3 regions of the Streptomyces sp. NPDC057702 genome follow, and region 1 is predicted to be linked to each of the others. Evidence: riboswitches for the same ligand, from Rfam matches in the RefSeq annotation. Region 1 holds a riboswitch; each other region holds the start of a gene.

Region 1 (12,103 bases):
CGCTGGTCGGTGCGGCCCTCGCGGCCAGGGCGGCCGACGGGTGCCCACCGACCGTCGGGGGCCGGGTGGCCGGGTGCGGTCCCGTCGGGCGGCGGCCGGTCGGTCGGGGCGTGGGGCCGGGCGCGACCCCACGCCGGATGGCCGGGCGCCCGGTGGTCGGGTGGCTCGGGCCGGGACGGGGCGCCGTCGGGGGGCGTGGGGTCGGGCGGCGTGGGGTGGGGCACATGGGCCACGGGGGTGGCGGGCCGTGGTGCGGTGGCCGGGCCCGGCAGGGCCAGCGCGCAGGTGGCGGCCGGCGGGCCGGCCGGTGGCGCGGACTTGCGCTTGTCCACGACGAGCCGGGCGGCCGGGCCCGCCGCCAGGAGCGCCGCCGCCTCCGCGACGCTGGGGGTGCCGACGGCGGCGAGCGCGGCGCGGGTCGGGTGCGGCACCGCCACCGTGGCCAGCACGGCGGCCGGGTACGTCCACAGCGGCACCCCGTACCGCTCGGCCGCCTCGCGCAGCGCGGGTTCGTCCGCCTTGACGTCCACCGTGGCCAGGGCGGCGACGGCGGCCGGCGGGCGGCCCGCCTCGGCCAGGCACGCGGCGATCAGCCCGAGCACCTCGTCCAGGGGCGCGTCGCGGCTGGCCCCCACGCCGACGAAGACCGGCACCGGGGGGTCCTCGGTGCCGGGTCGCTGAGCGGTCACGACATCGCCCGCGAGCCCCGCGTACGTCGCGTGGCCGCCGTGGCACGCTGTGACACCGACATCGGCAGCCCCCGTGCCCCCAGCCGCCCCGCCCGCCCGGTGACGCGCGGGCCCGAGCGGGAACGGCCCGGGGCGCCGACCGCGCCCCGGCGAGCGCGACCTCGCGGGCGGCCCGGGAGCGACGAGGAGGCCGGGTCGGCTGTGGGCCCGGCGAGGGTGGAAGGAGCGAGTCCGTGCCGGTGGTGATCGCGCTGGGCGCGCTGGTGATGACGCTGCTCGGCGGTTGGACCGCCCACCGCGTCACCGACCGCAGGCACCTGATCCTGGGGCTGGCGGGTGGCCTGATGCTCGGCGTGGTGGGGCTCGACCTGCTGCCCGAGGCGCTGGAGGTGGCCGGGCAGGAGATCTACGGCGTACCCGCCGCCCTGCTCTGCTTCGTCGGCGGGTTCCTGCTCGCCCACGCGGTGGAACGGCTGCTGGCCGAGCGGGTCGCGGCCCACCACGTGGTGCAGCCCGCGCGACCGGTGGCCCGCGACGGCCCGGGTGCCAGCGCCGCGCCGGGGACGCCGGCCGGGCCCAGCGCCCTGCCGGGGCGCGCGCCGCAGGTCGGACTCACCGCCGCCGCGGCCATGGTCGGGCACAGCGCCATGGACGGCGTCGCGCTGGGGCTCGCCGCCCAGGTCAGCGACGAGATGACGGTGGCTGTCGCGGTCGCCGTGATCGCGCACGACTTCGCGGACGGCTTCAACACGTACACCCTCACCAGCCTGTACGGGAACGCGCGGCGCCGGGCCGCGCTCATGCTCGGGGCCGACGCCCTCGCGCCGGTGATCGGCGCCGCGTCCACGCTGTTGTTCACCGTGCCCGACCAGGTACTCGGCATCTACCTGGGCTTCTTCGGCGGGGTCCTGCTCTATCTGGCCGCGGCCGACATCCTGCCCGAGGCACACCACGACCACCCGGCGCTGAGCACGCTGGGCTGCACCGTGGCGGGCGTGGGCTTCGTGTGGCTCGTGGTCGGCGCCGCGGGCTGAGCCCCACGCCCACCGGCCGCTCGCGGCGGCCGACGCGGCGCGCGCCAGCCACCACCGGGGCGGGCCGGGCGCGGGGGTGGGCCCGGCGTCGGGGCCGCCTCGCCCCGCGCCGGATGCCGCGGGTCTCACGGCGCGCAGCTCCGTACGAAGGAGTCCGCGATCTCGGGCGTGGCCGCCCAGTGCAGGTGCAGGTACGAGGCGTGCACCCCGCCGCGTACGAACCCCTCGACCTGGCGGCGGGGGCGTACGACCCCCCAGGCGGGCAGCGCCGCGCCGGCCGCCGTGGCCCGGCCGGTGTCCGGGGCGACGTCGGCGCCGCCCTCGTCCACGGCGTCGCCGCCCGCGCTCGGTGTGATCAGCGTGCGGTGGAACTCGTGGCCGCGCACCCGGGCGCCGACCGGTAGCAGCGGGCTGGGCGACAGGGCGACGGCCTCGCGGTAGCCCAGCGTCAGCCGGCCCGACATGCGGGCGTCGGCCGGCAGGACGCCGCACATCGGCAGCGGCGCGCCGGCCTCCCGGTCCGGCTCGGGTGTGAGCGAACGGGCCAGGTACAGCAGGCCGGCGCACTCGGCGGCGATCGGCGCGCCGGAGGCGGCCAGTTCCGCGACGGCCGCGCGGAGCGGCGTGTTGGCCGACAGCTCGGCCGCGTACATCTCCGGGAAGCCGCCGCCGATGACCAGCCCGCGCGTGCCCGCCGGCAGCTTCTCGTCGCGCAGCGGGTCGAAGGTGACGACCTCGGCGCCGGCGGCGGCGAGGAGTTCGGCGTGTTCGGCGTACGAGAAGGTGAACGCCGAGCCGCCGGCGACGGCCACCACGGGCCGCGCCCCGCCGGGCGCGCCCGGCGCCCGCTCGCGCGCGGCCTCGTCTCCGGTGCGCGCCTCGGCCACGGCGCGGGCCGGGTCCCACGCAGGGCCCGGCAGCGGGGGAGCCGAGCGGGCCAGCTCCAGCAGGGCCGGCAGGTCACAGCCCGCGCGGACCCGGTCGGCCAGCGCGGCCACCGACTCCACCGCCTCCGTGTGCCGTTCGGCCACCGGGACCAGGCCCAGGTGCCGGCTGGGGGTGTGGACGGCGCCCACCCGGCGCAGCGCCCCCAGGACCGGCACGCCCGAGCCCGAGAGCGCCTCGCGCAGCAACTCCTCGTGCCGGTCCGAGCCGACCTTGTTGAGGATCACCCCGGCGAGGCGTACCTCCGGGTCCCAGGACGCGAAGCCGTGCACCAGCGCGGCCACCGAGCGCGACTGCGACGCGGCGTCCACGACCAGCACCACCGGGGCGCGCAGCACCTTGGCGACCTGGGCCGTGGAGGCCAGTTCGCCCTGGTGCGCGGCCCCGTCGAACAGCCCCATCACGCCCTCGACCACGGCCAGGTCCGCGTCCCGCGCGCCGTGCGCGAACAGGCCCGGCAGGGCCCGCGGGCCGCACAGGTAGGCGTCCAGGTTGCGGCCCGGGCGGCCGGTGGCCAGCGCGTGGTAGCCGGGGTCGATGTAGTCCGGGCCGACCTTGTGCGGTGAGACGGTCAGGCCGCTCGCCGCGAAGGCCGCCATCAGCCCGGTCGCCACGGTCGTCTTGCCGCTGCCGGACGCGGGCGCGGCGACGACCAGGCGCGGGACGGTGGTGGTGCCTGTCACCACTCGATGCCCCGCTGGCCCTTCTGACCGGTGTCCATCGGGTGCTTGACCTTGGACATGTCGGTGACCAGGTCGGCGAAGTCCACCAGCGGCTGGGGGGCGTTGCGCCCGGTGATCACCACGTGCTGGGTGCCGGGCCGCTCCCGCAGCGTGGCCACCACCTCGTCGACGTCCACCCAGCCCCAGTGCATCGGGTAGGCGAACTCGTCCAGCACGTAGAGCTTGTACGTCTCGGCCGCCAGGTCGCGCTTGACCTGCTCCCAGCCCTCGCGCGCCGCCTCCTCGCTGGAGGCCAGGTCGCGCTGGACCCACGACCAGCCCTCGCCCATCTTGTGCCAGGCGACGGTGCCACCCTCTCCGGAGTCGCCGAGCACCCGCAGCGCCCGCTCCTCGCCGACCTTCCACTTCGCCGACTTCACGAACTGGAACACCCCCACCGGCCAGCCCTGGTTCCAGGCGCGCAGCGCGAGCCCGAAGGCGGCCGTCGACTTGCCCTTGCCGACGCCGGTGTGCACGAACACCAGCGGCCGGTTACGGCGCTGACGCGTGGTGAGCCCGTCCTCGGGGACCACCGAAGGCTTTCCCTGTGGCATTACGCGACCCTCTCCGTGATGTCGATGCCTCGTCCCGGCCGCGCGCCCCGCGAGCGGGGCTCGTGCGCGGTCGTCGTGCGGTCGTGCCGGGCGGGCGCGGCGCCGCCGTCGCGTGCCGCGCGCGCCCCGCGGACCAGCGCCGTGACGCTGTCCGCGCGCAACTCGTCCAGGGTCACCGCGGGACCGCGCAGGTCGGCGGCCAGCCGCGCGGCCAGCCCGAGGCGCACCAACCCCGACTCGCAGTCCACGACCACCGAGGCCACCCCGTCCGCCGCCAGCAGCCCGGCCGCGCGCGTGGCCCGGGCCACCGGCTGGTCGCCGCCCGTGGCGCGACCGTCGGTCACCACCACCAGCAGCGGGCGGCGCGAGGGGTCGCGCAGCCGCTCCACCCGCAGCACCTCACGGGCTGTCAGCAGCCCGGCGGCCAGCGGCGTGCGCCCACCGGTGGGCAGTCGCTCCAGGCGGGTGGCCGCCGCGTCCACCGACGAGGTCGGCGGCAGCGCCAGCTCCGCCTCCCGGCCCCGGAAGGTGACCAGGCCGACCTTGTCCCGTCGCTGGTAGGCGTCGAGCAGCAGCGACAGCACGGCCCCCTTGACCGCGCTCATCCGCTGCCGCGCGGCCATCGACCCGGAGGCGTCCACCACGAAGAGCACCAGGTTGCCCTCGCGGCCCTCGCGTACCGCCTCGCGCAGATCGTCGCGGCGCAGCACCAGCCCCGCCCCCGTCCGACCCCGGGCCCGCTGGTGCGGGGCGGCGGCCCGGACCGTGGCCGACAGGTGCAGCGTGCCCAGCGTGCCGCGCGGGCGGCGCGAGCCGGTGGTGCGCCCGTGCGCGGTACGCGCCCGCGAGCGCCGCCCGGCCGCGCCCTCGCCCAGCCCCGGCACGTCCAGCATCCGCGCGGCGAACGGCTCGCCCGCCGCGACGGCCGGCCGTTCCGGCGCCGCGCCCCGCGCGTCCACGCCCTGACCCTCGCCGCCCTCGTCGCGCGCGGGTGCCTGCTCCGGCTCCGACCCGGGCCCCTCCGCCGGCGGCGCGCCGTCCGCGCGCTGCTCCGGCACGGGCGGCGCGTCCCCCGGCCGCTCGGGCCCGCCGCCCTGCCCGCCCTCGCCGGGCGCGGGCCCGTCGTCGGGCGCCTGGCCGCCACCGGGGCCGTCGGGGTCCGGATCGTCGTCGCCGTCCCCCTCGCCCTCCTCGGGCCGCTGGTCGGCGGGCTCGGGCTGGTACGCGTCCAGGATCTGGTCCAGCTTGTCCTCGTCCAGGCCCGGCGCGTCGAAGGGGTTGCGCCGCCGGCGGTGCGGCAGCGCGAGCAGCGCGGCCTGGCGTACGTCCTCGGTGCCGACCTCGGTACGCCCGGCCCAGGCGGCCAGCGCGCTGGCCGTGCGCGCGGTGACGATGTCGGCGCGCATCCCGTCCACCTCGAAGGCCGCGCACACGGCGGCGATCTGCCGCAGCGCCCCGTCGCCCAGCACCACCCGGGGCAGCAGCGCGCGGGCGGCGGCGATCCGCTCGCGCAGCTCGGCCTCGCTCGGGTCCCAGCGGGCGGCGAAGGCGGCCGGGTCCTCCTCGTACGCCAGCCGGCGCCGCACCACCTCCACGCGCTCGTCGGGCTCGCGGGAGGCCGCGACCTCCACCGTCAGCCCGAACCGGTCCAGCAACTGCGGGCGCAGCTCGCCCTCTTCCGGGTTCATGGTGCCCACCAGCAGGAACCGCGCGGCGTGCCGGACGGAGACGCCCTCGCGCTCCACGTACGAGGAACCCATGGCGGCGGCGTCCAGCAGCAGGTCGATCAGGTGGTCGTGGAGGAGGTTGACCTCGTCGACGTAGAGGATGCCGCGGTGCGCGTCCGCGAGCAGCCCCGGCTCGAAGGACTTCACGCCGTCCGCCAGGGCCCGCTCGATGTCCAGCGCGCCCACCAGACGGTCCTCGGAGGCGCCGACGGGCAGCTCCACCAGGCGTGAGGGGCGCGTGGCGGCGGGGCCGGGCTCGTGCGGGCCGTCCGGGCATCCCGGGTCGGGCGCGGCCGGGTCGCAGGAGAACCGGCAGCCGGGAACGGTGTCGAGGGTGGGCAGCAGCGAGGCGATGCCGCGCACCATGGTCGACTTCGCGGTGCCCTTCTCGCCGCGCACCAGGACGCCGCCGATCGCGGGCGAGACGGCGTTGAGCAGCAGGCCGAGCCGCATGTCGGCCATGCCGACGACGGCGGTGAACGGGTAGGTGGCCGAGGTCATCAGCTGGTGCCCCTTTCGCGGGTGGTGCTCTGGCGGGGTGTGGCGTCGGCGGTGGCCTCGGCCACCGCGTCGGCCCGGTCCCCGCGCTCGCGGGAGTGCTCGGCGGTCGGCGCGGTCGGCGCGGTGGCGCGCGGCGCGGGCGGCCCGGGTTCGAACGGCGCGCCGGCCGCGCGGGGCGCCTGACCCGGGTGGGGTGCCTGACCCGGGTGGGGCGCCTGGTGCGCGCGGGGCGCGGCAAGCGCCTGGTCGGCGCCGGACGGGGAGGGCGGCGCGGGCGTGGACGGCGGGGTCGGGAGGACGGGGGCGCCCGGGGGGACGAAGGGCAGCCCGGCGGGCGGCCCCTGCTCGATGAGCCGCAGCAGCGCGTCGGTGTCCGCGTGCTCCTCGATCAGGTCGCCGAGGCGGTCGAGCTGCTCCTCGCGCAGCGCCCCGAAGGACGTGTCGGGCGCGGGGACGAAGCGACGGCCGGCCGCCTCGGCGACCTCGCGCAGGAAGGCCCGGCGGAACCCGTCACTCTCCAACGACCCGTGCCAGTGCGTGCCCCACACCGAGCCCACCCGGCAGCCGTCCAGGAACGCGGTCCCGCCCGTGACCTCGGCCACCCCGTGGTGGATCTCGTAACCCGCCACGTGCTCGCCCAGTGCCCGACCGGTCGGCCGGGCCAGCGTCTTCTCGCGCGCGAACCGCACCCGTACCGGCAGCAGCCCGAGCCCCGCGACGGTGCCCGCCCGCGACTCGACGTCGTCCTCGATCCGCTCGCCCAGCACCTGGAAGCCGCCGCAGATGCCGAGCACCGGCCGGCCCTGCGTGGCGCGGCGGGCCAGCGCGTCGGCCAGCCCCCGTTCGCGCAGCCAGTCCAGGGCGCGCACCGTGCCGCGCGTGCCCGGCACCACGACCAGGTCGGCGTCGGCCAACTCGGCGGGCCGGTCGACGAAGCGCACGAGCACCCCGGGCTCGGCCGCCAGCGCGTCCACGTCCGTGAAGTTGGACATCAGCGGCACGGCGCACACCGCCACCCGCAGCACGTCCTCGCCCACCGGCGGCGCCACCGGAGCCTCGCGCACCGCGCCGCGCAGCGAGACCCGCAGCCCGTCCTCCTCGTCGATGCCCAGGCCGCTCGCGTACGGCAGGACGCCGTAGGTGGGCCGCCCGGTGAGTCCGCGCAACATGTCCAGGCCCGGCGCGAGCAGGCTCACGTCGCCCCGGAACTTGTTGACCAGATACCCGGCGACCAGCTCCTGGTCCTCGGGCGAGAGCAGCGCGGTGGTGCCGAAGAACTGGGCGAAGACCCCGCCCCGGTCGATGTCCCCGACCACCACCACCGGCAGCCGGGCGGCCCGCGCGATGCCCATGTTCACGATGTCGGTGCGCCGTAGGTTGATCTCCGCCGGGCTGCCCGCGCCCTCGCAGATCACCGCGTCGTACGTGCGCCGCAGCTCCTCCAGGCAGGCCACGACCGGTTCGAAGAGCTGCTCCCGCCCGCCTGGCAGGGGGCCCGTCCCGTCCGCGCCGTCCGCTCCCGGCCGCCGGTCGCCGAAGAAGCCGCGCGCGCTGAGTTCGCCCACCGGCCTGCCCAGCAGCACGACCTGGCTGGAACGGTCGCCGCCCGGCTTGAGCAGCACGGGGTTCATCAGCGCGGTCGGCTCCACGCGGGCGGCCTGCGCCTGCATCGCCTGCGCCCGCCCGATCTCCGCGCCCTCGCGGGTGACGAAGGAGTTGAGGGACATGTTCTGCCCCTTGAACGGCGCGACCTTCACGCCCTGGCGTACCAGCCAGCGGCAGATGCCCGCCGTCACGACGCTCTTGCCGGCGTCCGACGTCGTCCCGGCGACCAGCAGTCCGCCGCCCACGCGCCCCACCCCTCTCATCGGTCCCCCTGGTGCGTGCCCACGGTGAGGGCGTCGTACGCGAGGCGTCCCGCGACGGTCACCACCAGGGCGAGCGCGCTCACCCGCCGCGAGAGCCGTACGGCCCGTTCGATGTCGGCCACCTCGACCGGCCGCCCGTGCCCGCCGAGTACCGGCCGGTGCTCGACGCGACCGGCGTAGGCGAGCGTGCCGCCCAGCCGTACGCCGAGCGCTCCGGCGAACGCCGCCTCCACCGGGCCCGCGTTGGGGCTCGGATGGCGGCGCGCGTCGCGCCGTACGGTGCGCCAGGCGGCGCGCGGGTCGGGCCCGGCGAGGACGGTCAGGGCGGCGGTGAGCCGCGCGCCGGGCCAGCCGGCCATGTCGTCGAGCCGGGCCGAGGCCCAGCCGAACCGCAGGTAGCGCGGCGAGCGGTGGCCGACCATCGCGTCCAGGGTGTTCACGGCCCGAAAGCCGAGCAGTCCCGGTACGCCGCCGACCGCGCCCCACACCAGGGCGCCGACCACCGCGTCCGAGGTGTTCTCGGCGACCGACTCCACCACCGCCCGCGCCATCTGCTGGGCGTCCAGGGCCTGCGGGTCGCGGCCACACAGCCGGGGCAGCGCGTCCCGGGCCGCCGTCACGTCCCGCGCGGCCAGCGCGGCACCGATCGCCCGGGCCTCGCGGCCGAGCGAGGTGCCGCCGAGCACCGTCCAGGTGGCGGCGGCGGTCAGCGCCACCTCGCCGGCGAGACGGGCACGCCCGACAGGAGCCCCGGGCCGGCCGCTCGGGCGGCCCACGGCGCGCGTCAACAGGGCCCCGGCGAGCACGGCGCCGCCCGCGCACACGGCGGTGTGCAGCGTTCCGCGCCCCCGGTCGTCGCGCCACAGCCGCCGCTCCACGGCACCGGCGGCGCGCCCGAACGCGGCCACCGGGTGGGCGCGCCGTGGATCGCCGACGATCCGGTCACCGAGGAAGCCGAGGGCGGCACCGCAGGCGTACGCGAAGGAAGGGGTACGCATCGGTCAGTTCGCGCTCGTGCCTCGGCGGGGGAGGGGCGCCGCACCGCGCCGCGCGCCCACGGGGCGGCGGCCGGCTGGCGGCGGGACGGGGGGCGCTGGGCGGCGGCAGGCCATGGCGGTGTGTCCTCACTCAGGGTCCGCGCCCTGGCTCGACGTGATCGGCGACGAGAGTCTCCTGGCTCCCGGATCGACGCCGCACCCCGGCCTTCCAGCCCGCGGGTGCGAGCCGTGACCATGCGCTGGGGGAGCGCTCCCCGGTGACAGTGGCGGGACCGCGCCGGACTCACACCGGCTTCCTCTGCTGTCGCCGTTTGGCCCCGGCAGTCCACCACGGCCCGGGAAGACCCGTCAACTCGCCGTTGACCTGCGACGGGACGCCCCGACGGGCGCCGCCGACCCCGCGTCGCGCACGGCACGGGTCGGGGCGGACGGTCACGGTCGACCATCCGCCCCGGGTGCGCCTGGGTTCAGGCGACGATCAGATAGATCCCGTACGCCACGGCCGCCGCGCACAGCGCGAAGCACGCGTACGCGCCGGAGCGGGCCAGCGCGCCGGGGCCCGAGGCCGTGCCGGTCGCCGCGTCGGAGGAGGGCTTGGCCGAGGTGCCGACGATGCCGAGGGTGAAGACGCCGACCATGGCGACGGTCACCACCAGGCTCACGCCGAAGACCTGACCGAGTGCGGCCCAGTCGATGTTCATGGCACTGCTTCCTTGTCGTCTGCGGTGGCTGTCTCGTCATGCCCCGCCCGGCTCGGGCGGTTCGCGCCGCCGGCACGCCCCCGCGCGGGTCGGGCCGGACTCCCGGCCGGTCCGACCCACGGGGCCGTGGTCGGGCGGTGGGCGGTCAGACCGTGGCGGCCGGGGTGGGGGTGGCGGACGCCGCGTCCTGGCGCGCCTGCCGGTCGGCGCCGGTGGGCTGCGCCGGTACGGCGTCGGTCATCGGCGGGCCCGTGACGTCGGTCGGTCGCGGCGCGGGGTCGGTGGCGGACTGGGCGAGTGCCGCCTCGGTGGGCGGCGGGGCGACGCTGCGGACGGCGGCGGTCACCACCCCGACCGGCTCGGCGGCGACGCCGGCCGCGCCGGGGGCGGCCACGGTCACGGCGACCGGGGCCGGCGTGGTGGTGGCGTCCTCGATGTCGTTGACGTTGGTGTGGTCGATCGGCTGGCGACGCGAGGCCAGCCAGATGGCGCCGCAGGCGATGACGGCCAGTACGGCGACCGTGGCCACGCCCCAGTCGCCCTGGTCGGCCAGGAGCGCGGCGGCGCCGGCGACCAGCCCGGCGGCCGGGAGCGTGAGGCCCCAGGCGACGACCATCCGTCCGGCGGTGGACCAGCGGACCACGCCACCCTTGCGACCCAGGCCCGAGCCCATCACGGAACCGGAGCAGACCTGGGTGGTGGAGAGCGCGAAGCCCAGGTGCGAGGAGGCCAGGATCACGGTCGCGGCGCCGGTCTGGGCGGCGAAGCCCTGCGGCGGCTGGATGTCGGTGAGTCCCTTGCCCATGGTGCGGATGATGCGCCAGCCGCCGAGGTAGGTGCCGAGCGCGATGGCCAGGCCGGCCGAGACGATGACCCACATCGGCGGGTCCGAGGCGGGCGCGACGACGCCGCCGGTGACCAGGGCCAGGGTGATGACGCCCATCGTCTTCTGCGCGTCGTTGGTGCCGTGCGCGAGCGAGACCAGGGCGGCCGAGGCGATCTGCCCGGCGCGGTAGCCCTTCGCGGTGTCCTGGGGGTCGCGGTCGCGGGCGATGCGGTAGGTGAGCCGGGTGGCGACCAGGGCGGCGACGCCGGCCACCAGCGGGGCCGCGACCGCGGGGATGAGGACCTTCATGACGACCGCGTCGCCGTTGACCCCGTCCATGCCGACGGAGACCAGGGTGGCGCCGATCAGGCCGCCGAAGAGGGCGTGCGAGGAGCTGGAGGGCAGCCCCGCGAGCCAGGTCAACAGGTTCCAGACGATGGCGCCGACCAGACCGGCGAAGATCACTTCCGGTTGGATACCGGACCCCTCGTCGATGATGCCGCCGGAGATGGTCTTGGCGACCTCGACCGACAGGAACGCGCCGACGAGGTTGAGTACCGCCGACATGGCCACCGCGGTCTTCGGCCGCAGCGCCCCCGTCGAAATGGTGGTGGCCATGGCGTTGGCCGTGTCGTGGAAGCCGTTTGTGAAGTCGAACACCAAGGCCGTGATGATCACGATCCCGATGAGAAGCGTGATGTGTTCCATTCACCCAGGCAATCGTTGAGGGAGCAACGTCCCGGCGACCGTAGGTACGAAGAGTGAACGGAAGATGAACTAGGCGGGGCTTGGTGGTGACGCGCCCCGGCGGGTGTGGAGGGGGTCAGCGGGGGACGTCCATTGGCCGCCCTAAACCCGCAGGTCAGAGCCTCGATACGAGCCTGCCGCAAGCCTCAATTCGCTGTACATGTAGCGGACATCGGATGTCCCCTCCCGGTTCTCCTGGCACGCGTATGAGGCGGCTGCTCGCACGGTCCGTGACACCCCGCGAGGAGTGGGCGGCGGGTGCTGGGCTACGGGTCGCGGGTGCGCTGGGGCGGTGGCGTCGCGGGACCGTGGCGCGCCGCCAGATGGCGGGGGCGCGGGTTCACGCGCCGAGTCCGCGCGGTGGAGGAGGGGTGCCGGCCGCGCGTCCGAAGGCGGGTCACGGGTCGCGGGCTCGGCCCCGACCGTGGCAGGCCGGCTGTGCGGGGCCGCGCGGTGCGAGGCGAAGGGGTGCGGGCTCCGAGCGGTGGGACCCGCCCCGGGCCGGGCCCCGGCCACGGGTCACGGATCGCCGCCCGGCGCGTGGGCGACGGGGACCTGACAGGATCAGGCCCGGAGGTGGTCCCATGGCGGACGAGCGAGACGAACGGCGGGACGCGGCGCCCGCACCGGACCGGGCCGATCCGGACGCCGCGCCCCCGCCGGGTGCGGCCGCCGCCCCACCATCCGCGTCGCGTCGGCTGGCCCCCGACGTCGCGCCCCCGCCCACGCGGTCGGCGTGGGCCCCCTCCTCGGCCGTCGCGGGGGACGCGGAAGAGGCCGCCGAACTGGCG
Region 2 (5,144 bases), on a different contig from region 1:
CGCGGGGCGTCGGGCCCGGCCTCGGGCCGCGCTGGGGTGGCCACCAGCGCGGCCGAACGGTGGATGTGCTCGGTCAGGGCGCGGTGGAAGCCGGGGTCGTCCACCATCGGTCCGAACCAGTGCTCGACCTGGGCCGCCAGCCCCAGGAAGCTGGGAAGGTCCTTCTCCTGCGCGCGTCTGATGATCACGGGGGCAGCCTGCCAGACGGGCGCCCACCCGCACGGCCCCGGGGCTGGTGCGGGTGGGCGCCCTGCCGGCACGCGGGTGGGCCGGCCCGGCTCGCCGGGCGCGCGCGGCGCCACCCCGGGCGGTCGGGTGTGGCGGCGGCCTGTCACCGGCCGCCGCCTCGACCCCGCCGCCGGGGGGCAGCGGGCTCAGACCGTCGGGCGCAGCCCGGCGAACGCGACCTCCAGGACGGCGTCGACGAAGGCGGCGTCGTAGGGGCCGGGGATGAGGAGGAAGCGGTAGTACATCGGGCCGTAGAGCAGGGCGATCACCGTGTCCAGGTCGATGTCCGACCTCAGTTGGCCCGCCTCCTGGGCCGCGCGCAGGCGCGTGCGGGTGCCGTCCGTCAGTGGCTTGATCCACCGGTCGTGCAGGGCCTGCGCGATGGCGGGGTCGTGCTGGGCCTCACCGACGAGCGCGGCGTACAGCGGCCCGAACGAGCCCGTGCTCAGCAGTGATCGCGAGGCGTTCATCTGGGTGCGCAGGTCGGCCACGATGTCGCCGGTGTCGGGATAGCTGAGGTCGGTCTGGAGGGTGGACAGCAGGGCGTCCAGGAAGACGGCGCCCTTGGAGGGCCAGCGCCGGTACACGGTGTGCTTGCCGACGCCGGCGCGCGCGGTGATGGCCTCGATGCTGAGCTTGGCGTAGCCGACCTCCTGGGCGAGGTCGAGCGTGGCCTGGAGCACGGCCTGGGTGCGGTCGGGGCGACCGCCTGGCGGGGGTTGGGGAGCAGTTGTCACCCACCCACGCTAACCCATCGGCACGGCACGTGCCGTTGACATGAGATCGCCGCATGCTGCACGATCAGCCCGTTCGTACGGCACGGCACGTGCCGTTACGCCGTAGGACCGCAACACACGCACCGTGAACGGAGTCGGATTGTGAACTCGATGCTGCATCTGGACACCAGCGCCCGCCGTCGCTCCCTGAGTCGGGAGGTGGGTGACGCGTTCGCCGCCGCCTGGCGCGCGGCCCATCCGGACGGCACCTACGTCCACCGCGACCTCGCGGCCGACCCGGTGCCGTTCATCGACGAGGCGTGGACCGAGCTGTGCGACCACGTGATCGCCGAGGGGATCACCGACATCGACCGCCTCGGGACAGCGGCACGCACCCCGGCACAGGTCGCGGCCTGGGCGGTGGTCGAGCCGCTGCTCGCCGAACTCGTCGCCGCGGACACCGTCCTGATCGCCACACCGATGTACAACTACTCGGTGCCCGCGCCCCTGAAGGCGTGGCTCGACCAGGTGACGTTCCCGAGGATGTCGCTGGCGGGGCGGCGGTTCGTGGTGGCCACGGCGCGCGGCGGTGCGTACTCGCCGGGCGCCCCGAAGGAGAGGTTCGACTACCAGGAGCGGTATCTGCGGGACTTCTTCGCCGGGCACTTCGCCGTGCGGGACACCGTCTTCGTCAACGCGGAGCTGGCCAACGCGCGGCTCGACCCGAACATGGCCCACCTGCGGGCGAAGCACGAGGAGTCCTACGCCCACGCGCTGGAGCGGGCCCGGACGCTGGGCGGGGAGTACTGAGATGGCCTGGTACCTCCTCGGGCTGGCGAGTCTGGTCGAGATCGCCTGGTCGCAGTCGATCAAGCCGACCCAGAACTTCACCCGCCCGCTGCCCACCCTGCTGTGCTTCGTGCTGATGGCGGTGGCGGTCTACTTCCTCTCCCGTGCCATGCAGACGCTGCCGGTGGGCACCGCCTACGCCGTCTTCACCGGCGCCGGCGCCCTGGGCGCCATCGGCCTGGGCATCGTGGTCCACAAGGACCCCCTGTCCGTGGGCCGGCTGGTCGCCCTGGCCCTCATCCTGGGTGGCGTCGTCCTCGCCCGGGTGACCAACCCGGAGTGAGCCCGCGGCGGGGTGGGCACATCCCGGCGCCCTCCCGCTCGTAGGCGCGGGCCGTCCGACCCGGGGCCGCGTGGAGCGGCGGTGTGTGCGGCCGGACCACGTGGGGGCCGAGGGTGTGGGGCGGGGGGTGTGTCGGCGGGAAGGCGGGGCACGGCCACGTCCGGCCGCGCCTTCCCTTCCCCGCTCAAGGCGGAGTTGGCGGGTGTGGTCGCCGTCGCCAGGACGGCGGCGACCACACGGCGGTGGCCAAAGCCCCGGTCGCCGGCCGGCCTCCTTGTCGGGTGGCCCAGCTCACCCGGCGCGTGACGGGCGCTCTCGCCGCTCGGTCGCGTCTGCCGTTAGGCTGCCCCGTGCAGCAGGTTCGCCCCCGTCCGCCAGGCGGGAGGCGTCGTAAGAGGGAACCCGGTGGGAATCCGGGACTGCCCCGCAGCGGTGAGTGGGAACGACCGCCGTCATACGCACTGGGTCCGTTGGGACCTGGGAAGCGACGGCCAGTAGGTGTCTCGTGTTCAGGGACGCGCCCGCGAGTCCGAAGACCTGCCCGCTGCCCGTGCGCGTACCCACGCGGACGGCTGTTCCGGTGACCTCGCGGGAGGGTCGGCGTGCATACCAGGCGAACGGTCGCGCTGTGCCGCGCGGGGACGTCGCCGCCTGGTGGTCCACTCCTTCGTTCGCGCGTCCGGTCGCCGGGATCTCAGGGATTCATCTCGCGAAGGAGATCTCCGTGACCACCAAGCCCGCAGCCGCGGCAGCACGGGCCACCGTGTACGGCTACCCCCGTCAGGGGCGGAACCGGGAACTGAAGAAGGCGATCGAGGGTTACTGGCAGGGCCGGACCAGCGCCGACGCCCTCACCACCACCGCCGCGACGCTGCGCGCCGAGAACTGGCGCCAGCTCGCCGACGCCGGTGTCCACGAGGTGCCCACCGGCGACTTCTCGTACTACGACCACGTCCTGGACACGACCGTCATGGTCGGCGCGATCCCCGAGCGCCACCGGGCGGCCGTCGCCGCTGACGCGCTGGACGGCTACTTCGCCATGGCGCGCGGCACCCAGGCGGTGGCGCCGCTGGAGATGACGAAGTGGTTCGACACCAACTACCACTATCTGGTGCCCGAGTTGGCCCCGGACACGGTGTTCACGGCCGACTCCACCCAGCAGGTCGCGGAGTTGACGCAGGCCCTCGCGCTGGGGCACACCGCCCGGCCCGTGCTGGTCGGCCCCGTCACCTACCTGCTGCTCGCCAAGCCGGCGCCGGGGGTGGCCGACGACTTCGACCCGCTGACGCTGCTGGACCGGTTGCTGCCGGTGTACGCGGAGGTGCTGGCCGATCTGCGGGCGGCCGGTGCCGAGTGGGTACAGCTCGACGAGCCCGCCCTCACACAGGACCGTTCGCCGGCCGAACTGGGCGCCACCGAGCGCGCCTACCGCGACCTGGGGGCGCTGACCGACCGGCCCAGGCTGTTGGTCGCCTCGTACTTCGACCAGCTCGGCGAGGCCCTGCCGGTGCTCGCCAAGGCGCCCGTGGACGGGCTCGCGCTGGACTTCACGCGGGGCGCGGCGGCCCATCTGGAGGCGCTCGCCGCCGTCGGCGGGCTGCCCGGCAAGCGGCTGGTCGCCGGTGTGGTGGACGGTCGCAATGTCTGGGTGGGTGACCTGGCGGCCTCGCTCACGACCCTGGGCACCCTGTTGGGCCTGGCCGACCGCGTCGACGTGGCCGCCTCCTGCTCACTGCTGCACGTTCCGTTGGACACCGCGCTCGAACGCGACATCGATCCGCAGGTCCTGCGCTGGCTGGCCTTCGCCCGGCAGAAGGTCGCCGAGGTCGTCACCCTGGCCACGGGCCTGGCACGGGGCACGGAGGCGATCGCCGCCGAACTCGCCGCCAACCGCGCCGACCTGGCCTCGCGCGCCCACTCCCGCATCACCCACGACCCCGAGGTCCGGTCGCGCGCCGCCGCCGTCTCCGCGGCCGACGCCCGCCGCTCCCAGCCGTACGCGCTGCGGGCACCGGCACAGCGGGCGCGGCTGAACCTGCCGCTGCTGCCCAGCACGACGATCGGTTCCTTCCCGCAGACCACGGAGTTGCGTACCGCGCGCGCCGACCTGCGCGCGGGTCGGCTGGATACGGCGGGATACGAGGAGCGGGTCCGGGCGGAGATCCGGGAGGTGGTCTCCTTCCAGGAGGCGGCTGGCCTGGACGTGTTGGTGCACGGCGAGGCCGAGCGCAACGACATGGTGCAGTACTTCGCCGAGCAGCTCACCGGCTATCTCGCCACCCAGCACGGCTGGGTCCAGTCGTACGGCACCCGCTATGTGCGGCCCCCGATCCTGGCCGGCGACATCTCCCGCCCGGCGCCGATGACGGTGCGGTGGACGACGTACGCCCAGTCCCTCACCGACCGGCCGGTCAAGGGCATGCTGACCGGCCCGGTGACGATGCTGGCCTGGTCCTTCGTCCGTGACGACCAGCCGCTGGGCGAGACCGCGCGCCAGGTGGCGCTGGCACTGCGGGACGAGGTGGCCGACCTGGAGGCGGCGGGCACCCTTGTCATCCAGGTGGACGAGCCTGCGCTGCGCGAGTCGCTGCCGCTGCGGGCCGCCGACCGGGACGCGTACCTGGCGTGGGCGACGGAGGCGTTCCGGCTCACCACGGCCGGTGTGGAGCCGGCGACGCAGATCCACACCCACATGTGCTACGCCGAGTTCGGCGACATCGTGCGGGCCATCGACGACTTGGACGCCGATGTCATCAGCCTGGAGGCGGCCCGCTCGCACATGCGGGTGGCCCGCGAGCTGGCCGCGCACGGCTATCCGCGCGAGGCGGGCCCGGGGGTGTACGACATCCACTCGCCGCGTGTGCCGAGTGCGGAGGAGGCCGCCGCGCTGCTGCGGACGGGCCTGAGGGCCATTCCGGCCGAGCGGCTGTGGGTCAACCCGGACTGCGGGCTCAAGACCCGGGGTTGGCCCGAGACCAGGGAGTCGCTGGCGAGTTTGGTCGCCGCGGCCCGTACGGTCCGCGCGGAGCTGTCCGGGGCCTGACCGGGCGGGCGGCGCGGCGGGGGGC
Region 3 (12,103 bases), on a different contig from region 1:
TCGGGGTAGCGGTAGGTGACGCGGTCCAGGGCGATCTCCGTGACCCGCTCGGGAACCCGGTCGCCACCCGGGGGGATGACGCGCTCCCTGGCCTGGTCGAGGAAGCGGCCGTGGTCGCGGACGTAGAGGGACTCCTCGTGCAACTGGTTGACGTTCATCACCAGCGCGCCCAGGCTCGCCGACCCGGTCCGCACCGCGATCACGGCCGTACCGGCGACCGCCAGGCTCATGTGGCCGGCCAGGATCAGCCAGAACATGGCCCCGTACGTCGCGGCCATCGCCAGGCCCGACAGCGCGGAGGCGACCCACTCGGTGAGGGCCTTGCTGGCGGCGAGGCGCTCCTGCTCGGCCTCGGCGCTCTCGGCCATGCGCTCGTAGCGGCTGAGCAGGAAGGCGCCGACGGCGTGCAGCCGGACCTCCTGGGCGGCGGTGCGGTCGGTGAGCAGGTTGCCGATCAGCCGGCCGGCCCGCACGTGCTCGATCCAGGACATCACCGACACGTACCGTTCCTGGGCCACGCGCATGGCGCCCCAGCCGCGCGGGGCGGCGATGAGGATCAGCATGGGCAGCAGGACGGGGTGCAGCACGGCGAGCACGCCGGCGGTGGTGACCAGGGAGATGACGCCGTTCAGGGCGGCCACACAGGCACCGATCATGCGGCGGGCGGAGCCGGGGCCGTGCTGGGCGATGTCGACGAGTCGCCGGAAGTCGGGGTCGTCGATGGCCTCCAACTCGACGCTGGCCGCCGCCGCCAGGTACTGGGTGGTGGCGATCCGCTCGACCTTGGGCTCCAGGCGCCCGGCGCGCGAGGTCGACCAGGCGGCGAGGGCGGAGTTGGCGACGCCGATGACGGCGGCGGCCAGCAGGCCGGGCAACAGGGCGTGCAGCCGGTCGGCGGCGCTGCCGCCGCCGGCCAACAGCGCGTGCATGACGGCGTTGACGGCGAGCAGGCCGGCGGCGGCGGCGAGGCCCTGGCCGAGTTGGCTGACCGCCACGGCGAGCAGCGCGCGGCGGTCGGCCCGCCACGCCATCCGTAGCGTGGCGCCGACCAGCGCGGGCATGGACCGCAGCGCGGAGAGCATGGTCAGCTCCAGGCCGGCGTGCTCGTGGTGGGACCAGCCCATGTCGTAGCGCAGCGGCCCGCCGAACAACTCCCGCTCGGCGTCGGAGACCTGGGGCTCGGCCATCCTCACCGGTCCGAAGAACCTCTTCATCGAGCGCCTCCCGGGGCGGTCCGGTGCGGGGCCCGGTGGGACGGGCCGTGGGGGAGCGGGCGGACGGTGGCGGCGGTGCGCGCACGGCGGTCGAGGGCCCCGGCGCGCTCGCGCGGGCGGTGTGGTCTGACCGCGCGCGGGGGGCGGCTCCGCGCGGCGGCCGATGGCTCACGGCGCGGCGGGCCGGGGCGAGCGGGTGTGGGGGAACCGGCGCCCGCCCCGGGGGCGTCGCCACGGTCGGGACACGGCGGGACCGCACGGCGGGCGCGGGCCGCCCGCCCGCGCGCCGCACCCGGCGTGGCACAGGCGCGAGGACGCGTGGGCTCCGTCATGCCAGGTACCTCGTATCCGGTCGGGACGCGTGGGCGCGCGGCGCGGCACGCCCGACGGCCCGGCGGGCGGTGACCTCCGAGGGGGCACCGACGCTTTCGAACGCAGGATGAACAACTACGGGGCGGCGTACGGGATGCATGAGGGCTCCTCGGGGTGGGATGCGGACAGGTGATCGGATAACGGGGGGCCTCCTGTCGCCGTTACGGGTCAACGCGGGCGAATTCTAGAACTGGATTTCGAATACCGGGCCCTCTCCTTGCGTTCCGGGCCGCGATGCGTCGTGATGCTGTGTTCGATCACCCGTGTGGGTTGCGGTACCCCTTTTGGGGGATTGCCTGGCGCGGGCTTGCCGCGCGAACGGCGGGGTCGGCGAGGCGATCGCGGCGGGAACCGGGGGAGCCTTCGCGCACGGGGGCCCCGTGGTTCCGGTGTCGCCGTCGAGTCGCGGGGCGCGGGACCGGGCGCCTGACCGGCCGGCGCGAGGTGCGCCGATGATCGCGGTCGGCCGACGGCGCGACGGGCGTGTGTCCAGGGTGGCGAAGGATGGCCGATTGGCGCCCTTTCCGGCTCTTGTCGACGGTTTCACCCTGAAAGGACGCCCTGCGCGCGGGCCGTTCCGAGGGGGAGCGCCATGTCCGTATCGCCGTACGTCCCCGTCCTGCCGACCCGACCGCACGCGGTAGCCGCGTTCCGCGACCTCCCCAGGGACGCGCACCGACACATCACCCCGCTCTGGACGCTGCCGCCACGCGTGGGCGTGCCACCCGAGCCCCTGGCGCGGTACGTCGCGAAGGACGCCGAGCGTGCCGCCAGCGCGCAGTCGCGCACGCCGGCCTGGCTGGACGCCCCCTTCGCCGACGCCGCCGAGGCCGCGGTGTTGGCCGACACCCTGAACCCGGAGTGGTGGGAGGGCCGCCTCCTGCGCCCCGTCACCGGTCCCGGGCGGCCGGCCGCACAGCAGTCACTGGCCCTGGCCGTCGTGCGACAGCACGGCCTCCCCCTCGCCCTGCGGGTCCGGCTGCCCGGCGAGTGGAACGACCGCGCCGCCCTGGCGGCCGCCGAGGTCGCCGAGCTGCTCGGGCGGGTGCCCGCCGATCACCCCGTCCACCTCGTACTCGACCTCGGCACGGTGCTGCCCGACCGCCCGGACGCCGGGAAGGAGGCCCTGCGCGCCCTGGACGCGCTGCTCCCCCTCGCCCCCTGGCGCGCGGTGACCGTGGTGGCCGGCGGGTTCCCCGAGCCGCCCGACGACTTCCGCGAGGGCACGCCGTACGAGGCCCCGCGCACGGACTGGGAGATCTGGCACGAGATGCGGCACGCGGGTCGGCCGGCTCTCGCCGGGCTGGGCTACGGCGACTACGGCATCCATCCGGCGACGTACGTCACGCGACCGCCGGCGTCGGGTGGCGGTCCGTCGTGGGGCGTCCTGCGCTACACCACCGACCGCTCCTACCATCTCGCCAGGGTCCCCTTCGGCAAGCGGTACGACGACGCGAACCGCGCGGCCGTCAAGAGCCTCACCGGCCTTACGGACTTCCGGGGAGCGGCGGCGAGCGCGGGGGAGCGGTGGTTGTGCGCCCGCGCGCGGGGCGCCGAATCCCCCGGCAACCACTCCACCTGGAACAGGGCCGGAAACATTCAGCACATGGCGTTCGTGGCCACCAGCCTCGGTGGGTGAGCGGGGCCGACGCGAGGGCCGCGACCGTGTCGACCCCGGCCCCCGCGCGTGCGGGGTGCACGGCCCGGCCGGCGGCGAGGGGCGCCGCGCGCCGCCTCCCGCCGGGTGCGTCGCCCACCCCACCCCTCACCAGGGAAGTCCGCTGACCGCCGGGGGCCCGCCACGAGCTCGCCAGCGCCCTCCCGTGACGCCCGGGCGTATCGACGGACACGTCCCCGACCTCGCACGCCCGCCCCTCGTTCGTACGCTCGTTCTGGCTGAATCCGGCACTCCGCAACTTCCGCCATCTGCGTCACACTTGGCTCGTACGACACGTGCGCCACCCCTGCCACCCTTGCGGTGGCCCGTGATCGGGAGGCTCGGGCATGTTGCCAGATGTGACGTCGGGCGGAGCGGGGACCACCGCACGGCCGGAGCGCGAGCGGCGCTCGGCCGATCGGGTGGCGTTACGGGCCGACGCGAGGGCCGCCGTGCCGGATGCTGTGGCCGCGTTGGTGGTGACGGCGGCCGTGTTCGTGTTCCTCTACGTTCGCATGGACTCGGGGGCCTCGGCCACCGTCGCCGTGATGCCGTTCATGGACGACTCCCGCACGTACTGGATGTACCTGCTCAGTCAGGCGTTCGGCTGGTCGGGACTGTTGTGGGCGTGGGGCACGGTCATGCTGGGGCTGGTGTTGTCCGGTCCGGGCCCCGCGCGGCTGCCGGTCTCCCGGCAGACGTTCGAGCGCTGGCACCGCACCACGAGCCTGACCACCATGGCCCTGATGGCCGCGCACGCGATCATGTTCGCGGCGGAACTCGTACGGTACGAGACCGAGTTGGGGTGGGCCTCGCGGCTGTGGGCCGGGTTCGCGGACAGCTTCGTGCCCGGCTGGTACGACTCCGGGACCGGGCGCACCGCCATCCCGATCGGCCAGGGCGCCCTCTACCTCGCCGTCCCGCTGGGCCTGCTGTTCTACGTGCGGCACCGCATCGGGGCGAACACCTGGCGGCGCCTGCACCGGTTCGTGATCGTCGTGTACGTGCTGAGCGTGTGGCACACGCTGCTGTACGGCACCAACGTCTGGTACGACGAGTGGCCGCGCACCGTGCTGTGGCTGCTGCAACTGCCCATCGCCGCGCTGTTCCTGTGGCGGCTGCTGCGGCCCGCCCGGCGGGCCGAGCGGTTGGGGAGGCCGGACCAGCGGGCGGGATTCCCTCGGCCGGGCTGGGTGGGGCGGGCCGCGGGCCGGGTCGTGCTCGGCGCGGTGGCCGTCACCGTCGTCGGCGTGATCGCCGTCGTCGTCTCGGGCCACGACGGCGGACGCCCCCGGCCGGCCGATCCGCCGGTCACGGTCCCGCACGAGAAGGAGGGGACGTCCTAGCCCGCCCCCTCCCCGCCTGACGCCGTCGCGTGGGCGCCGGGGCTACCCCTCCCGCACCGCCCGCAGGATCAGGCGTTGGGCGTCGTGGTCGTAGGGGCGTCCGTCGAAGTCGCCGAAGAGCTCTGTGCGGGTGAATCCCGCCTCCCGGGCGAGTTGGCGCAGTTCGACGGCGCTGTAGACGAACCACTCCAGGGCGGCCCGGGTGACGCGGTCGCCCCGGACCAGGACCCAGTCGCTGCGCAGGCGGGCCCAGTCGTCCAGGACCGTGTCGGTCTGGACGAGGAGGTCCTCGCCGCGTCGTACCACCTTGGGTGGGGTGACCCGGCTGGCCAGGAGTTCCTTGCCGGCCAGGTCCAGCAGGAGGGTGCCGCCGGGGGCCAGGCTCTCGTACATGGTGCGCAGGGCCCGCGCGTTGTCGGCGGGGTCCTCGAAGTAGCCGAAGGAGGTGAACATGTTGAGGACGACATCGAAGGCGCCGGGCCGCTGGTACGCGCGGATGTCGGCCTCCACGTACGTGACGGGCGCGCCGGCCTCGGCGGAGTGGGCGCGGGCCCGCTCCAGCATGGCCGGGCTGCGGTCCACGCCGGTCACCCGGTAGCCGCGGCGGGCCAGCGGGACGGTGAAGACGCCCGGCCCGCAGCACAGGTCGAGCACCCGTGCCCCGTCGGGCAGGGCCAGCAGCGGGGACTCGTCCAGGAGCCGCTCGGCCTGGGTGAAGCGCTGGTCGGAGAAGAGGAAGTCGTAGAACTCGGTCCAGAAGTCATCGTCCTGGAATCCGCCCGTGTGTGTCATGGGACTCGGGTGCTCCTTCGGTGTCGCCGGGGTGGGTGGGGGGCCGTGCCGCGCGGTCGCGCAGGGCGAGCAGCAGCGGGGGGAGGAGCAGACACTGGGCCGCGGCCAGCAGCCAGAAGGTGCCGGTGTCGCCGGCGCGTTCGCTCAGGCGGTAGAGCTGCCCGCCCAGCACGCCGCTCGCGCAGGCGCCCAGGCCCGCGGCGAGCCGCTGCTGGCCGAAGATCACGGCGTCGGAGCGGTCGCCACGGCGCAGCGCCTCCAGGTCGTTCTTGAGGAAGAGCACGATGTCGCCGAGGGTGATCAGCGCCCCGCCGGCCAGCAGCGCCGGCCGGTTCCCGATGGCCAGCACGGCCAGCCCCGCCGCCAGACACAGGAAGCCGAACGCCAGGGCCAGGGCGTAGGGCAGCGCGCGGATCAGACCGGAGGCCAGCGGCTGTACGACGATGACCAGCGTGAAGCACAGCAGTAGCACCAGGCTGTAGAACTCGCTTGAGGCCCGCTCGACCGCGTACACGGCCAGGTAGTGCTGGAAGTGGAAGTAGAGGTAGAAGGTCAGGGCGCAGGCGGCGAACGGCAGGATGGCCACACCGGCCAGCGGACTCCGCCGGGCCTCGGTGGCCGCCGCCCGCCGCTCGCCGTCCGGGGCGGGCAGCCGCGCGTGGCCGCAGGTGACCGCGGCGAACAGCGCGGTGACGGCGACGAAGAGCCAGCCGGGCGAGGAGAGGACGAACGGCCCGGCGATCAGCGGGCCCACGGCCATGCCGGCGTTCAGCGCCGCGTTGCCCACCGACAGGAACGCCGGGCGGCGCCGCTCGTCCACGCCGTGCACCAGGTACGCCTTGTTGGCCGGCAGGTACAGGGCGGCGCCGCAGCAGGTGAGGATCAGCGCGGCGACGGCCAACGGCGGCCAGCGCAACGCGAGGAGCAGGCCCACGAACCCGGCCGTGCGCACGACCAGCGCCCACAGCATGGTGCGGCGCAGGCCGACGCATTCGGCGAGCGCGCCGCCCACGATCCCGCCGGAGAACTGGACGAGGGAGGCGGCGGCCAGCACGACGCCGACCGTGCCCAGGCCCATGCCCAGCCGCTCGTGCAGGAAGACCGACATGAACGGCAGGACCATGAAGCTGCCGAGCGGGATCAGGAAGGAGCTCAGCAGCAGGAAGCGCAGGGGGGTGCTGAGCGAGGCCACCAGGGCGCGCGGGCCCTCGCGCGGGGGGTCACCCATCGTCGGCCGGGTTCCGGGCCGGGTCGGCGAAGGGCTCGGTGCGCACCCGCAGCGTGTTCGCGGCGGCCACGGCGCGGTGGGTGGCGAGTTCGGCCGTCTCGGCCTCGGCGTAGACGATGCCCGCGTAGCCGCGGCTGTCGGTCAGGTGCTCCAAGCGGTCGCCAGGGCGTCTGACGGGGTACCAGGTCGGCGAACCAGGCAGCTCCGCCAGCCGCTCCACCCCGCTGACCTCCGTGAACACTCCGGGGGCGGCCGGGTAGCCGAGCACGAAGGCGACGGCGGGGCCACCGGGCGGCTCGGCGTCCAGCAGGCTCGGGCGCCGACCCAGGGCCGCCTCGATCATGGCCTCGTACACGTTGAGGCCCAGGGCCCGGCACAGGCCCTCGCCGACCAGGGCACCCCCGATGCGCGGGTTGATCTCCACCACCTCGGGGCCGCTCGCGCCCAGCACGAACTCCAGGTGGGCGAAGCGGTCGGTGTACCCGATCGCCGCCAGCACCCGGCCCAGCCACTCCTCCAGCCCCGCCCGCTGGTCGGCGGGGAAGGCGACGGGGAAGGCGGTGATCTCCTCGCGGAAGTGGGGCTCGGCGGACATGAGCCGGCTGGAGACGCCGAGCAGCCGGGTGTGGCCGGCCCAGGTGAGTGTCTCGGCGCTGTAGACGGGGCCGCTGACGTACGGCTCGGCGAACAGGCGGCCCGTCAGCCGCCGCCCGGCGACCTCGGTCAGGGCCGCCTCCCAGGCGTGCTCGTCGCGCACCAGGTAGACGTTCTGACTGCCGGTGCCCGCCGTGTCCTTGAGGATGGCCGGCAGGCCCACCTCCGCCAGGAGCGCCGCCCGCGCCGCCGGCTCGCGCACGGCCGCACCGACCTCCACGGCCCGCCCGCGACTGAGCCCGGCCGCGTGCAGCCGGTTGCGTACGGCCGCCTTGTCGCGGGCCAGCCGCAGCACCGAGGCGTCCGGGCCGGGCAGGTCGAAGCGGGCGCTCAGCTCGGCGCCGACCAGGGTCCAGGTGTCGGTCGAGCTGATCAGGCCGCGCAGCCGGGGCAGCGTGGCCAGGTGGGCGGCCACCCGCTCGGTGTCGAAGGTGTCGATCTCCACGACGTCCAGGGCGCCGGCGGGCAGCCGCTCCAACTCGTACGCGTAGTACGTGGGGTCGCGGGTCAGCAGGCACAGCCGCTCGCCGAGCGCGTCGGCGGCGCGCACCAGGTGTCCCAGGCCGAAGGTGAGTGACTCCAGGCAGACCACGGTCATGCCGCCTGCTCCTTTGGGGGGGTGGGGCACGCGCCGCGGTTCCACGCCATCGTGGACCAGGGCATGCGCATCTCCTGCGGGTCGGTGACCTCGGCGGGCCGCAGGTCGGCCGGGTCCAGGGCCTCGGTGTGGCGGGCGAAGACGTCGTCGACGTAGCGGTGTCCGGTGTCGGCGGCGATGACCAGGTGCAGCCGGTCGGGGCGGCGGCGGGCGTCGTCGAGCGCGGCCAGGTAGGCGGCGCCGGTGGACAGCCCGGCGAAGACGGCGTGTTCGCGCAGCAGGGCGACGGCGCCGGACAGGGCGTGCCGGAAGTCCATCCAGTGGATGGCGTCGTACAGCTCGTGCCGGACGTTGTCGAAGACGATCGCGGAGCCGATGCCGGCGATGATGGCCCGCGGGTCGTGGTGGTCCTGGCTGCCGAAGGTGACGCTGCCGAACGGCTGCACCCCCACCAGGCGTACGCCCGGGTCGGCGCGGCGCAGGTGGGTGACGAGGCCGCCGGTGGAGGCGCCCGAGCCGACGCCGCCGACCACGGCCAGCGGCCGGTCGGGGAAGGCCGCCGCGAGCAGGTCGGCGACCTCGCGGTAGCCCAGGTAGTGGATGGCGTCGTGGTACTGGCGCATCCAGTGGACGTCGGGGCGTTCGGCGAGGATCTCGCGCACCCGCCGCACGCGCAGCTCCTGGTCGAGTCCCAGGTCGGCCGAGGGCGGCACCTGTTCCACGGTGGCGCCTAGGATCTCCAGTTGGGCGCGCGTGGTGGCGTCCACCGTGGTGGAGGCCACGATGTGGCAGCGCATGCCGTAGCGGTGACAGGCCAGCGCCAGGGCGTGCGCGTAGATGCCGCTGGAGCTGTCGACGAGCGTCTGGCCGGGGCGTACGGTGCCCCGGTCCAGGAGGTGGCGGACGGCCGCGAGCGCCGAGTAGATCTTCATCGACTCGAAGCGGATCAGAGCCGTGCCGTCGGTGAGGCGGACCAGGTCGGGGACCTTCAGGGCGTCGGCGATGTGGGGGTGGATCACCCGTAGCCTCCTTGGGCGAATGAGCACTGGTGACCGAGCGAGTGGAAGAAGGCGGACAGCTCGGACTTGGTGTCGGCGGGGGGTCGGCGGGCGAAGAGGTAGCCGATCAGGGAGCCGGTGTGGGCGACGAAGACCCCGTCGGCCCCGAACCGTTCGCGCTGGGCCAGCACACTGGCGAACGTCCGCTTGGGCAGCACCTGTTGGGAGAGCGTGGCGCTGGCGGTCGCGGCGCGCGCGACGGCGGCCGGGTCGGCGGTCTCGAAGCCCTTGAGGAGGTCGGTCAGGCACCGCTCGTACTCCGTCGCGCGCCGCGCGTAGTGCCCCAGCAGGCGCGCGGTGACGGCCGCGGTGTCCACGGTGCCGGGTTCGGTGACGAAGGCGGTGTGGAAGCCGATGTCCGCGCCGAGCCGGCGCACGACGCGGTGCCGCGCGCTCAGGTGCAGCGCGAACTCGTCCAGGAAGACGCTGTCGGCCCGCTCGATCGCCGCCAGCACGCGGGTCACCACGCGCTGGTCGTAGGGAAGGCCGAAGACGCGGAACAGGCAGCGCAGGGTCGCCACGATGTCGGCGGTCGAGCTGGCCATGCCCACGCCGACGCACAGTTCGGAGTGGGCGCTCCAGCGGCCCGGCGGCAGCCGCAGCCCGAAGTGGTCCAGGAACAGGCGCGCCGCCCGCGCGGCCTTCTCGCCCGGAAGCGGGGCCTGCGGCTGGTCGGCGCCCGGGGTGAAGTACACCCAGGAGTGGCGGTCCACGGGGAAGGAGACGAGCGCGATGTCGGGGGTGCCGCCGGCGCGTAGCGGCCCCTGGTAGAGCTCGCCCAGCGTGCCGTGGCAGACGCCGGCGGCGCGGTGGGGGCCGGGCGTCGCGCCGGGGCCCGGGGCGGGCGGAGTGGCCGGGGGTGGCGGGTCGGCCGGGGGTGGCGGTGGTGCGGGCCGGGGCCGGGGTGAGTGGGTCGCCGGCCGGTCCGGGCGCGGACTTCCGTGGCCGTGCACGCGTCCTCCCTCGTCATCCCGCGCCCCGAGCGCCGACTGGGAGGAAGCGACGGCCCCGGGCCAAGAGCCCGTCGAACCGTCTGTACCGCCGACCCAGTCCTCGAGGTCACCGTGCACGGCACGCGCGGGTGGCGCGTGCGCGGTTGGCAGGTCTTCGGACTCGTGGAACGACCTGCCGGACTTCCGACGGGCACCTACGGGCCGCCGCGCTCCGGGGCCGTCCGGGCCCGGTACGACGACGGCGTTCGTTCTCACTCACCGTTGCGGGACAGTCCCGGATTCCCACCGGGTTCCCTCTTGCGACGCGCCACGGCGAGCGTGGCGCGAACCAACTGCGCGTATCAGCGTAGGGGCGCTCGCGCTCCTTGCGACAGAGCGGGTTCGCGCCTTGTCCTGATGTGGCTGTCGTGTCCTGATGCGCGTGGTGTACGAGGGGTGTGAGGTGTGTTAGATGCGCGCGACGCTCGGCGACGGCCCGCGCTGCGGGTGGGGCGCGCGCGAGCGGGTCAGCGGTGGTGCGGGTCCCCGGGCCGGGGGCGAGTGTCGGGGGTCGAGGGTGGGGGCCTGGGTGTGGGGTGCGACGGGTGGGGTCGGTTCGCGCGGTGGCGGCGAACCCTTGGCGGAAGGCCGTTCATGATCGATAGTTGCGCGAGCACGATCGACAGGTGCGCGCGGTGGCGCACCCCGCGACCGCCCCGTTGGAGGCCCGCCCATGGAATCGCCCGCGCGTACCCGCGTCTCGGCCTACGCCATCGCCGTCGCGGACGGCCGGCTGTTGCTGACTCGGCTCTCCGCCGCCTCGCCCGTCTTCGCCCCGGGCCTGTGGCACCTGCCGGGCGGCGGGATCGACCCCGGTGAGCAACCGGCGCGGGCGTTGGCCCGCGAACTGCGCGAGGAGACCGGGCGGGAGCTGCTCGACGCGCGGTTGGTCGGCGCGCACAGCTACGCGGCGCACCGGCTCGGCGTCCGCTGGCACCTGGTGGGCCTCTTCTACGCCGTGACCCTGGCGCCCGGCCCGCTACGGGTGACCGAGGTGGACGGCGCGACGGCCGCGGTGGCCTGGCTGCCGCTGTCCGACCTGGACCCCGCGTCGCTGTCCCCGGCCGCCCGCGACGCCCTGCCCCTGCTCGACGCGACGGCTCCGCCCACCCTCGAACGCCACCCGTAGCGGTCGCGCGGACAGGTGCTCCGCGCTGCCCAGCTCCTCGCGCCCCGGGGCCGCGGCGAACGGAGCGCCGAGCGATCCACGGGCGAAGGTACGAGGCACCGGGCGGATGTCCGGCCCGCGTGCCCCTCCTGGTAGCGTGCCCGGCATGTCCGCTGCTTCGTGTGCGGCCGGTTGTGCCGCTGTGACCAGGACGTCCCGCTAGCGGCGGGGCGTTCGACTCACACCTTCCTCGACGTCCAGCCGCTTCGTGATCCATCCGGAGCGGCACGTTCGTGCTGCTCAGAGCTTCCTCTGAGCAACGGAGCACCTGATGTTCCCAGACATCCTCCCCTCACGCGGGCACAGCCCGTCCTCGGCACGCGCATGGCTGGTGCTGTGCGCGATGTCCATGTTGCAGTTCTTCATCGCGGTTGACGTGACCGTGGTCAACATCGCCCTGCCCTCGATCGGCGACGGCTTCGACGTCGACGGGCACACGCTGACCTGGGTCGTGGTCGGCTACACGGTCACCGGTGGCGGGTTGCTGGCGCTCGGTGGCCGGTTGAGCGATCTGCTCGGGCGGCGGCGCGTACTGCTGCTCGGCACCGGCCTGTTCGGCGCCGCTTCCCTGCTGGCCGGCCTGGCCCCCACGTTCTCGCTGCTGGTGGTCGCGCGCCTGCTGCAGGGTGCGGGCGAGGCTGTCGCGCTGCCTGCCGCGATGGCCACCATCGTCCTGATGTTCCCCGAAGGCCCGCGTCGGTCGCGGGCCCTGAGCGTGTGGGCGGCGGTGGCCAGTTGCGGTCTCGTGCTCGGTTTCGTGCTGTCCGGCGTCATCACCGCGCACCTGGGGTGGCGGTGGATCTTCCTGGTCTCGGTCCCGTTCATCGTGGTCGTGCTGCTGGCGGCCAGCTTCCTGATCGAGGGGGACCGGCCCGTGGCCGGGGAGGCCCCGCCGGTGGACCTGCCCGGTGCGCTGCTGCTGACCGCCTGTCCGCTGTTGTTCACCTTCGGCGTGGTCGAGGCCGGCGAGTCCGGCACGCCCGCCTGGGTGGTCCCGGGGGCACTGGCCGGGGCGGTGGCCGCC

The links. A riboswitch is a leader RNA that binds a small molecule or an ion and turns the genes downstream of it on or off. The one in region 1 is predicted to bind cobalamin.
Region 2: linked by a shared signal. The riboswitch ahead of metE (5-methyltetrahydropteroyltriglutamate--homocysteine S-methyltransferase) and the one ahead of ACFVFR_RS30290 (cobalamin biosynthesis protein) in region 1 are both predicted to bind cobalamin.
Region 3: linked by a shared signal. The riboswitch ahead of ACFVFR_RS06530 (hypothetical protein) and the one ahead of ACFVFR_RS30290 (cobalamin biosynthesis protein) in region 1 are both predicted to bind cobalamin.

Annotation. Positions count from the first base shown of each region.
Region 1 covers NZ_JBHVJC010000058.1:13,972-26,074, reverse strand. The annotation lists gene ACFVFR_RS30320 (cobalamin biosynthesis protein) at 1-689, opposite strand, end outside; gene ACFVFR_RS30315 (ZIP family metal transporter) at 923-1,723, shown strand; gene ACFVFR_RS30310 (cobyrinate a,c-diamide synthase) at 1,849-3,354, opposite strand; gene cobO (cob(I)yrinic acid a,c-diamide adenosyltransferase) at 3,348-3,944, opposite strand; gene ACFVFR_RS30300 (putative cobaltochelatase) at 3,944-6,172, opposite strand; gene ACFVFR_RS30295 (cobyric acid synthase) at 6,172-8,040, opposite strand; gene ACFVFR_RS30290 (cobalamin biosynthesis protein) at 8,037-9,038, opposite strand; cobalamin riboswitch at 9,207-9,338, opposite strand; gene ACFVFR_RS30285 (hypothetical protein) at 9,506-9,739, opposite strand; gene ACFVFR_RS30280 (anion permease) at 9,885-11,273, opposite strand; gene ACFVFR_RS30275 (class II aldolase/adducin family protein) at 12,098-12,103, shown strand, end outside.
Region 2 covers NZ_JBHVJC010000005.1:265,733-270,876, forward strand. The annotation lists gene ACFVFR_RS05750 (GNAT family N-acetyltransferase) at 1-188, opposite strand, end outside; gene ACFVFR_RS05755 (TetR/AcrR family transcriptional regulator) at 375-965, opposite strand; gene ACFVFR_RS05760 (FMN-dependent NADH-azoreductase) at 1,116-1,754, shown strand; gene ACFVFR_RS05765 (DMT family transporter) at 1,756-2,076, shown strand; cobalamin riboswitch at 2,417-2,636, shown strand; gene metE (5-methyltetrahydropteroyltriglutamate--homocysteine S-methyltransferase) at 2,801-5,119, shown strand.
Region 3 covers NZ_JBHVJC010000006.1:203,149-215,251, forward strand. The annotation lists gene ACFVFR_RS06495 (ABC transporter ATP-binding protein) at 1-1,214, opposite strand, end outside; gene ACFVFR_RS06500 (beta family protein) at 2,179-3,225, shown strand; gene ACFVFR_RS06505 (ferric reductase-like transmembrane domain-containing protein) at 3,591-4,589, shown strand; gene ACFVFR_RS06510 (class I SAM-dependent methyltransferase) at 4,632-5,381, opposite strand; gene ACFVFR_RS06515 (MFS transporter) at 5,350-6,609, opposite strand; gene ACFVFR_RS06520 (ATP-grasp domain-containing protein) at 6,602-7,861, opposite strand; gene ACFVFR_RS06525 (cysteine synthase family protein) at 7,858-8,880, opposite strand; gene ACFVFR_RS06530 (hypothetical protein) at 8,877-9,872, opposite strand; cobalamin riboswitch at 10,000-10,220, opposite strand; gene ACFVFR_RS06535 (NUDIX hydrolase) at 10,585-11,040, shown strand; gene ACFVFR_RS06540 (MFS transporter) at 11,423-12,103, shown strand, end outside.